2 regions of the Azoarcus sp. DD4 genome follow, and region 2 is predicted to be linked to the other one. Evidence: predicted binding sites of a transcription regulator. Region 2 holds the regulator's gene; the other holds the start of a gene.
The links. The regulator LexA, encoded in region 2, represses DNA repair genes until DNA is damaged. The targets are predictions, from matches to a motif close to ACTGTATNTANATACAGT.
Positions count from the first base shown of each region.

Region 1 (4,408 bases), 2.5 Mb from region 2:
CGCTTGGCCGGGCGCATGTAGTCCAGCGTGCGCATGTTGTGCAGCCGGTCGGCGAGCTTGACCAGGATGACGCGCAGGTCGCTGGCCATCGCCAGCAGCATCTTGCGGAAGTTCTCGGCCTGGGCCTCTTCCTGCGAGCGGAACTCTATCCTGTCGAGCTTGGACAGGCCGTCAACCAGCTCGGCCGAGGTCTTGCCGAAACGCTCGGCGATCTCCGCCTTGGAGATGTGGGTGTCCTCCATCACATCGTGGAGGAGCGCGGCGGTGAGCGCCTGGACGTCGAGATTCCAGTCGGCGACGATGGAAGCGACCGCGACCGGATGCGAGATGTAGGGTTCGCCGCTGATGCGGAACTGACCCTCGTGGGCTGCCGCAGCGAAATGGTAGGCGGCGTCGATGCGGCCGAGATCGTCGGCCTTCAGGTAACTGGCGAGCTTGTCGCGCAGCGCCGCAAAGTCGGGAGAGACATCGGCGGCGTGCGGCGACGGAGGCTGCAGGGGGGCAGATACGGCGGTGCTTTCCATCGCACGAGTCCCCCCGGGGGCCGGGGTCAGGCCTGACCGCGGTTGAGCATCTCGAGCCCGACCTTGCCGGCAGCCACTTCGCGCAGGGCGATGACCGTGGGCTTGTCCTTGTCGTGCGGGTCGAGTTCGATCTGCGGCGTGCCGCCGGCGGTCAGCTGACGCGCACGGTAGGTGGCGGCCAGCGTGAGCTGGAAGCGGTTCGGAATCCTTTTCAGGCAGTCTTCAACGGTGATGCGGGCCATGGTTCAGTCCTGTTCGAGAAACGCAAAATACTGCGGATGGCGCAGATGCTGGTTGGCGTAGCGTAGCCGGGCGGCGCGCACGACTGCAACCAGATCGTCGAGCGCTTCATGCAACTCGTTGTTAACGATAACATAATCGAATTCACCGACGTGTCGCATCTCGCCCCGCGCGCCCAGCAGACGGCGGCTGATGACCTCGTCGCTGTCGGTACCGCGGCCGCGCAGGCGGTTTTCCAGCTCTTCTGCCGAGGGCGGCAGGATGAATACGCCGACCGCGTCCGGGAAGGCCTTGCGCACCTGCTGCGCCCCTTGCCAGTCGATTTCGAGCAGGGTGTCGCGGCCGGCGGCGAGCTGCTCCTTCAGCCAGACCTTGGAGGTGGCGTAATAGTTTCCGTGCACCTCGGCCCATTCGAGGAACTCGCCGCGGTCGCGCAGCGCGCGAAAGGTGGGTACGTCGACGAAATGGTATTCCCGCCCGTCCTGCTCGCCCGGACGCGGCGCACGGGTCGTGTAGGAGATCGACAGCTGCACCTGGCGGTCGCGTTCGAGCAGGCCGCGCACCAGCGTGGTCTTGCCGGCACCGGAAGGCGCGGTGACGATGAAGAGGGTTCCGGGCATTGTTGCCGTCCTTGGTCGATTCGGGATGGACATCGTGACCCGGCCGCGGCGACAGCAAAAACGGCGGCACGGGTGCGCATACGACACCCGGCGGGCATCGAGCCCTCGCCACGGCACTGGGAAGGTCTCGATTGTAACGCCGGGATCAGCGGCCTGGCGCGCGTTCTCGTCGCCGGGGACCGCGGTCGCGGCGACGACGCAATGGCCCCTGCGCCGGATGGACTCCGGCCGGCTTGAAGCATGGCGCGTTGACTGTATAAACTTACAGTCAATTCAATCTTCGCACGACGCCCGCCTCTGTGGCCGGCGTCGTCCGCTCCATGGCCACTCGCGCTCCCGCCCTTGCCGAACTGCTGCAACGCGCCGACCTCTGGCGCGGCGGGCGGCTGGCCGGCGCTGCCGTGTCGGTGGTGGCGAGCGGCCATGCCGCGCTCGACGCGGCGCTGCCAGGCGGTGGCTGGCCCTGCGGCGAACTCACCGAACTGCTGTGCCGGGATGCCGGTATCGGCGAACTGTCGCTGTTGTTGCCCATACTCACCGCGCTCGACCGGGAAGCCGGCCCGATCGCGCTGGTGGCGCCGCCCTGGCGGGCCCACGCACCCGCCTGGCAAAGCGCCGGCGTGCCGCTCGACCGCCTGCTGGTGGTGGAAGCCGCAGCCGCCGATGCCGCCTGGGCCTGCGAACACCTGCTCGCCAGCGGCGCCCTCGCCGCACTGCTCGCCTGGCTGCCGGACAGCGATGCCCGCAGCCTGCGCCGCCTGCAGCTGGCGGCCCACGGCCGGCGCAGCCTGGCCTTCGTGTTCCGCCCGCACAGCGCAGTCGGCAATGCCTCGCCAGCGCCATTGCGGCTGCTGCTGAGCACCGGCGAAGAGAGCCTTGCGGTCGAGCTGATCAAGCGCCGCGGCCCGCCGCTGGCCCGGCCCTTGCAGTTGCAGGTGGCGCGGCCGCTGGCCTGGAACCGGCAACGCCCGCATCAGGCCGGCCCGGCCACCGCCGGGCTCCCGGTCGCCGAGCGGCGCCCCTCGGCGCCCGAAGCCCGTCAGCTGGTACGGCCCTGAGCGGATGGATGCATCATGCTGTGGCTCGCCCTGCATTTTCCCCGTCTCGCGGTGGAGGTCTTCGCCGCCGATCCGCCCGTCGCGGTGGTCGCCAGACAGCGCGTGGTGGTGGCCGACGAGCATGCCGAGGCGGCCGGCATCCTGCCCGGCATGCGGCTGTCCAGCGCCCTCGGCCTGGCCCCCGGACTCACGGTGCGTGACCTCGAACCAACACGCCAGCGCGCCGCGCTCGAAACCCTGGCCTGCTGGGCGGGCCAGTTCAGTCCGCAGCTGAGCCTCGCCTCGACCACCGAACTGGTACTGGAAATCCAAGGCAGCCTGCGGCTGTTCGGCGGCTTGCCCCGCCTGCTCGCGCAGGTGCGCGGCGAAGGCGCCGCACAGGGCTTTTCGCTGCGCCTCGGCCTCGCACCCACACCGCTCGCTGCCCAGTGGCTGGCACGCGCCGGAGTGGCACCGGAGGCGTCGACGGCAATGGGCGGCATCGACGACGCAGCGCTCGCCGCGCTGCCGGTCGCCGTCCTCGACCTTGCCGCCGCCGACCAGCGCCGTCTTGCCACCCTCGGCCTGCAGCGCATCGGCCAGTTGCTGGCCTTGCCGGCATCCGCCCTGGCACGCCGCTTCGGCCCCGAGCTGGCGCAGCAGCTTGCCCGCGCGACCGGTGCGCTGCCCGATCTGCGGCCGCCCTTCGCCTTTCCCGAACATTTCGCCCAGCGCCTGGAGCTGCCCGCCCGCGTCGATCATGCAGCGATGTTGTTGTTCGCCGCGCGCCGGCTGGTGATGGCACTCGCCGGCTGGCTGCAGGCGCGCGCCGCGGGGATGCGCGAATGCCAGCTCGAACTCATCCACGAGGACGCCGAGCCCAGCCGCCTGCTGCTCGCCTTCGCCACCGCCACGCGCGACCCGGAACGCCTGCTGCGGGTGCTGCGCGAACGCCTCGATCGCCTCAGCCTGACCGCCCCGGTGGTGGAATTGCAGCTCTCCGCCACCACCGTCGAGACCCTTCCCGGCCACAGCGCCGGGCTGTTCGGCGAACGCGGCGGCGAGGGCATCGCCCCGGTGGTCGAACGCCTGCGGGCACGGCTTGGTCGCGAGGCGGTGCACGGGCTGGCGGTGATCGCGGAGCACCGCCCCGAATGCGCTACCCGCGCCACCGACTGGCCGCAGCCGGGCAGCGGTGCCGCGCCCGTCACCGGCGGCGCCCGCCCGCTGTGGCTGCTGCCCGCACCGCGCGCACTCGCCGAACAGCGCGGCCGCCCCCAGCACGACGGCCCGCTGCGCCTGCTGACCCGCGCCGAACGCATCGAAAGCGGCTGGTGGGACGGCGGCGAAGGCAGCGGCGACCAGCGCCGCGACTACTTCGTCGCACTCAGCAGCCGCGGCGCCTGGCTGTGGGTGTTCCGCGACAGCCGCGGCTGGTGGCTGCACGGCCACTTCGCCTGAATGCCGGTCATGACCATACCGCCGTACGCCGAGCTCCACTGCCTGTCGAACTACAGCTTCCTGCGCGGCGCCTCGCACCCGGAAGAGCTGGTGGAACGCGCCTGGGCGCTCGGTTACCGGGGCCTGGCGATCACCGACGAATGTTCGCTGGCGGGCGTGGTACGTGCGCACGTCGGGCTTGCCGAATTGCGCAAACAGCTGCGCGCCGCCGCCGACGCGCCCAGCGCCAGCGCGAACGACCGCCTGATCGCCGAACGCGCCGAGCAGTTCCGCCTCGTCTTCGGCGCCGAATTACGCCTCGTCTGCGGCCTCAGGCTGGTGCTGCTGGCGAAGGGCCGGGCCGGCTACGGCAATCTCTCGGCGCTGATCACCCTCGCCCGCCAGCGCAGCGAGAAGGGCAGCTACCGCCTGGTGCGCGCCGACCTCGACGCGATCTCGCCCGCCGGCGCGGTACCCGACTGCTACGCGCTGTGGCTGCCCGACGCCGCGTCCACCGCCGACGACGCGCGCTGGTTCGCCCAGCGTT
Region 1 covers NZ_CP022958.1:5,344,405-5,348,812, forward strand. The annotation lists gene CJ010_RS24805 (bifunctional (p)ppGpp synthetase/guanosine-3',5'-bis(diphosphate) 3'-pyrophosphohydrolase) at 1-524, opposite strand, end outside; gene rpoZ (DNA-directed RNA polymerase subunit omega) at 551-766, opposite strand; gene gmk (guanylate kinase) at 770-1,384, opposite strand; gene imuA (translesion DNA synthesis-associated protein ImuA) at 1,705-2,442, shown strand; gene CJ010_RS24825 (DNA polymerase Y family protein) at 2,458-3,882, shown strand; gene CJ010_RS24830 (error-prone DNA polymerase) at 3,892-4,408, shown strand, end outside.
Region 1: the regulator LexA is predicted to act here: its motif matches at 1,636-1,653, upstream of imuA (translesion DNA synthesis-associated protein ImuA).

Region 2 (4,408 bases):
CGCATACGCGCTTCCGACAGCGCCGGCAGGCTGTCCCCGGCCAGGCGGACGTCGCCGCCAGCAATGCGGCCGCCATCAGGCAACAAACGGGTGAGCGCCAAGGCCGTCATCGATTTGCCGCACCCGGATTCGCCAAGGAGGGCGAAGGTCTCACCCGCAGCAATGAAAAAGTCGACTCCATCCACGGGGCGGATGCTTGCGCCTCCGGCGTCGATCGCCACCCGCAGGTTCTCGACTTCGAGCAGGCGCCCTTGCGCCGGTGATACGTCGGAGTGAAATGAAGACGTCATGAGCGCCAGAGAAGTGAAAGGATCGGAAACGGCAGGGAAAAATGAAAAAGGCCGCTTTCGCGGCCCCCTGATCAGACTTAGTGGTGATGCCCGCCCGGGCCATGCACGTGGCCATGGCCGATTTCCTCGGCCGTTGCCGGACGCACCTCGGCAACGGTCACATCGAACACCAGCGCGATGCCGGCCAGCGGATGGTTGCCATCGACTACGACCTTGCCTTCGGCAATATCGGTGATCCGGTAGATCACTTCCTCTTCGCCATCGTCAGTCACGCGCTCGAAGGACATGCCGACCTCGATATTCTCGGGGAACAGGGAGGCGTCTTCGATCATGACGAGTTCTTCGTCGTAATCGCCGAAGGCATCTTCGGGCTGCAGTTTGATGGTGAGCTGTTCGCCCAGCTTCTTGCCGTGCAGGGCTTCTTCAAGCACAGGGAAGATGCCGTCGTAACCGCCGTGCAGATAGGTCAGCGGGTGCTGACCGTCGTCGACCATGTTGCCATCCGCGTCATGGACGGTGTACTTGAGCGTAACCACGCTGTTCTTGACGATTTCCGTTTGCATTGTCGGATTCCAGTTCCTTGACCAGTTTGAAAACCGCGGCAGCGTGGCCACGGGGTGTGACGTCACGGAGCACGTGGCGGATGACGCCCTGCTTGTCGATGATGAAGGTCGTCCTCGCCACGCCCATCTTCTTCACACCGTCGACTTCCTTCTGTTGCCACACATGGTAAAGCCGGCAAACCTCGGTTTCAGTATCCGAAAGCAGCCGGATCGACAGCCCATGCTGGTCGCGAAACTCTGCATGGGTGAGGCAGTCGTCGGGACTCACACCCACGACGATGCAGTCGTGGCGGGCAAAATCCGCTTCATGATCGCTGAAATCAGCAGCCTGAAGCGTACAGCCCGGCGTGTTGTCGCGGGGATAAAAATAGAGGACCACATGGTGACGGTTGCGCTCACCTGCCAGGCTGAAGTCTTCCATGTCGGCGTCCGGCAAGGAAAAGTCGGGGGCGAGGTGTCCGCTCTGCAACATGGGTTCTCCCTGAGCTGCCGGCGATTCTAGCCGAGACCCGGACTGAACTCTACCGACCTGGGCTGCGGGGATGCTGCCGGAGAAAGCATGCATGACGACACTCCTCGAGAGCTGACTTCATGGTGGACTGGCACGGATGACTGAACGAATAGCTCAGAATCCGGCCGGCCTCAAGGCGCACTGCGTCAATTCGCGACTAGCCTCGCGACGACACAAGGCTTGCGTGCTTCTGAATACTGTTCGAAAATACAGTCAAAGGAGGCCGCTATGAGTGCCCGCAGCGAACAACTCACTACCAGACAGCAGGAAATTCTCGATTTCATCCGCCAGACCGTCGAAAACGAGGGGCGTCCGCCCACGCGAGCAGAGGTGTGCACAGCTTTCGGTTTTCGATCGCCCAACGCGGCCGAAACCCATCTGCGCGCCCTTGCAGCCAAAGGGGCGATCCTCCTTGAAGAAGGCAGGGCCCGCGGTATCCGGCTGGCCGAAGCGCTCGGTCTGCCGCTGGTCGGTCGCGTTGCGGCAGGCAGTCCCATCCTTGCCGCCGAACATGTCGAAGCCCGTTACCAACTCGATCCGGCGCTGTTTTCGCCACGTGCGGACTATCTTCTACGAGTACGCGGGATGAGCATGCGCGACGCCGGCATTCTGGATGGCGACCTGATCGCGGTCCATCGCGCGGTAGAAGCGCGCAACGGACAGATCGTGGTCGCCCGCGTCGATGACGACGTCACGGTCAAGACGCTGCAGCGCAAGGGGACAACGGTGGAGTTGCTACCGGCCAACCCGGATTACGCGCCCATCGTTGTCGACACGCGCAACACGCCACTGGTGCTCGAAGGCGTCATGGTCGGGCTGATCCGCAAGGACAACTGACGCAGTTCCTCCGAGCACCACAGGCTGTTTTCCGCCCCGCTCCTGTGCGAATCAGGCCGGCCCGAGCCGGCGGCAGGAGCCCACGTAGTAAACTCTGGTGACGCTCTTCTTTCCTGTTGCCCGACCCTCGGGTATTCGTTGACCATGCCGCTACTCCTCCAGACTGCCGATACCGGGCGCGCCGGTGATATCGCCCGGTGGCGGGCTCGATGGGCGCTGCTGCTTTTTGTCGTGACCCTGCCAGCATCGATCTGGTTGTTCTCGTCACTCGCGGCGCTGTGGAGCCTGATCCAGCCGCTCGACGGCGCTATCTTCATGATCGCTGCCACTGCATTCGGTGGCGTCCTTGCAGTGGCACCGCTCGCCGCCGCGCTCGGCTTCCTGCTTGCGGTGTGGTACGGCGTGGAAAGCGTCTATCTGCCGCGTACGCGAGAGACGCCACTCACGGATCGTTGCATCGTGGGTGCGGGGCTGGTCATCTGGTTTGCCCCCGCACTGGGCCTGCTCGCAGCAGCGGCGAAAGCGCTGGTCGAGGGGCGCATCCACTTCGTGCGTCCGCCTCGCGACTATTTCCTTGCCACCGATCCAGTCGCTTTCTGGCAGGGCGTCGGATTCTGGCTCATCATGGCTGCCATGTTCGGCTTCCTGTCCTGGCGCTACTGGCGGAACAAGCTGGTCGCCCGCGGGTGAGCGCTCGCCAATCGATCGCGCAGATGCGCTTCAGCCCGCGTCGCTGACGTTTGCATGCGCTCGTCCGCCCCCTTCGGCAGCACAGCAAGACAACTGCTCGGACATACCTGGCCCGTCCTCGTTGCGCAGTTGCTGTCAATGAGCATGATGGTCGCCGACACCACGATAGCCGCTCACTACGGCACCACGGATCTGGCCGCGGTTGCAGTCGGCAACGGTCTCTACGTATCGGTGCTGATGCTGCTGGTCGGCATTCTTCAGTCGGTGGCTCCGACGGTCGCCCACCTCGTCGGCGGCGGACGCCATACCGAGATCGGTGCAACTCTGCAACAGGGCTTCTGGCTCGCCCTGCTGCTTGCTGTGCCCGGCACGTTGATTCTTGTCTTTCCGCAAATGCTGCTCGAGCTTGCGAGGGTACCCCCCGATACAGGCGAAAAAGTCAGTACCTATCTACGCGCAACAGCAGCCGGTTTACCGGCGATCCTGCTGTACCGGACGTTCTACGCCTTCAACAACGCGGTAGGCAGGCCGCGGGCCCTGATGGCGATCAGCCTGATCGCCAGCTCCATCCATGTTCCCCTTGCGTGGGCGCTGACAAACGGTCATTTGGGCATCGACGCCCTAGGCGCAACAGGATGCGGAGTCTCGACATCCGTTGTCGCCTGGATCAGCCTCTGCTGCGGCATCTCCTACCTGAGCCGCAACCCGGCATATCGAACATATCTGATCTTCCACAACTGGCGAGGACCGCGAGCCGCGAGCCTTTTTGCCCTGCTGCGCCTTGGCCTGCCCATGGGGATGTCGACGTTCATCGAGATCACCTCGTTCACGCTGATCGCACTCTTTGTCGCGCGGCTTGGTGCTGAGGCCGTCGCGGGGCATCGCATCGTCGCCAACCTGGCCGCGCTCGTGTACATGCTGCCACTGTCGCTCTCAACCGCAACCTTGGTCCTGGTGGGACAGGCCGCCGGCGCCCATGACTGGCAGCGCGCTCGGACCGTAGTCCGGGTGGGTTTGCTGTTGAGTACGTGCCTGGCCACCTTGGTCGGCATCCTTTTGTGGTTCGCGCGGGAGCCGCTGATGGCGCTGTCGACAGACGACGTCGTGGTACGCGCGATCGCAATCGCGCTCCTGCCCTACATCTGCCTATACCAACTGTTCGACGCCGCGCAGACTGTCGCGTCGCATGCCCTGAGAGGCTACAAGGTGACCCTTTTGCCCATGGCCCTGCATACGCTCTGCTTTTGGGGCGTCGGACTCGGATGCGGGTATTGGTTGAGCTTCCATGCCGGCGAGCGCTCCGGGGCACCAAGCGTCGCCGGTTTTTGGGAAGGTGGCGTACTCGCGACCATACTGGCCTCGATCCTGTTCGGCGGTCTTCTGCGCCTCATAGCCGGTCGCGAAAGCCTGAACAGGGCCTAGGCCGAGCTACTCAGACTCCGAACAACTCCTGCACGCGCTCGGGAGGACGACCGACAATGGCCTTGTCTCCCAGAACAACGATAGGACGCTCAATC
Region 2 covers NZ_CP022958.1:2,872,723-2,877,130, forward strand. The annotation lists gene CJ010_RS13235 (dipeptide ABC transporter ATP-binding protein) at 1-290, opposite strand, end outside; gene CJ010_RS13240 (peptidylprolyl isomerase) at 368-853, opposite strand; gene CJ010_RS13245 (peroxiredoxin) at 798-1,325, opposite strand; gene lexA (transcriptional repressor LexA) at 1,593-2,201, shown strand; gene CJ010_RS13255 (hypothetical protein) at 2,346-2,891, shown strand; gene CJ010_RS13260 (MATE family efflux transporter) at 2,946-4,313, shown strand; gene arsC (arsenate reductase (glutaredoxin)) at 4,324-4,408, opposite strand, start outside.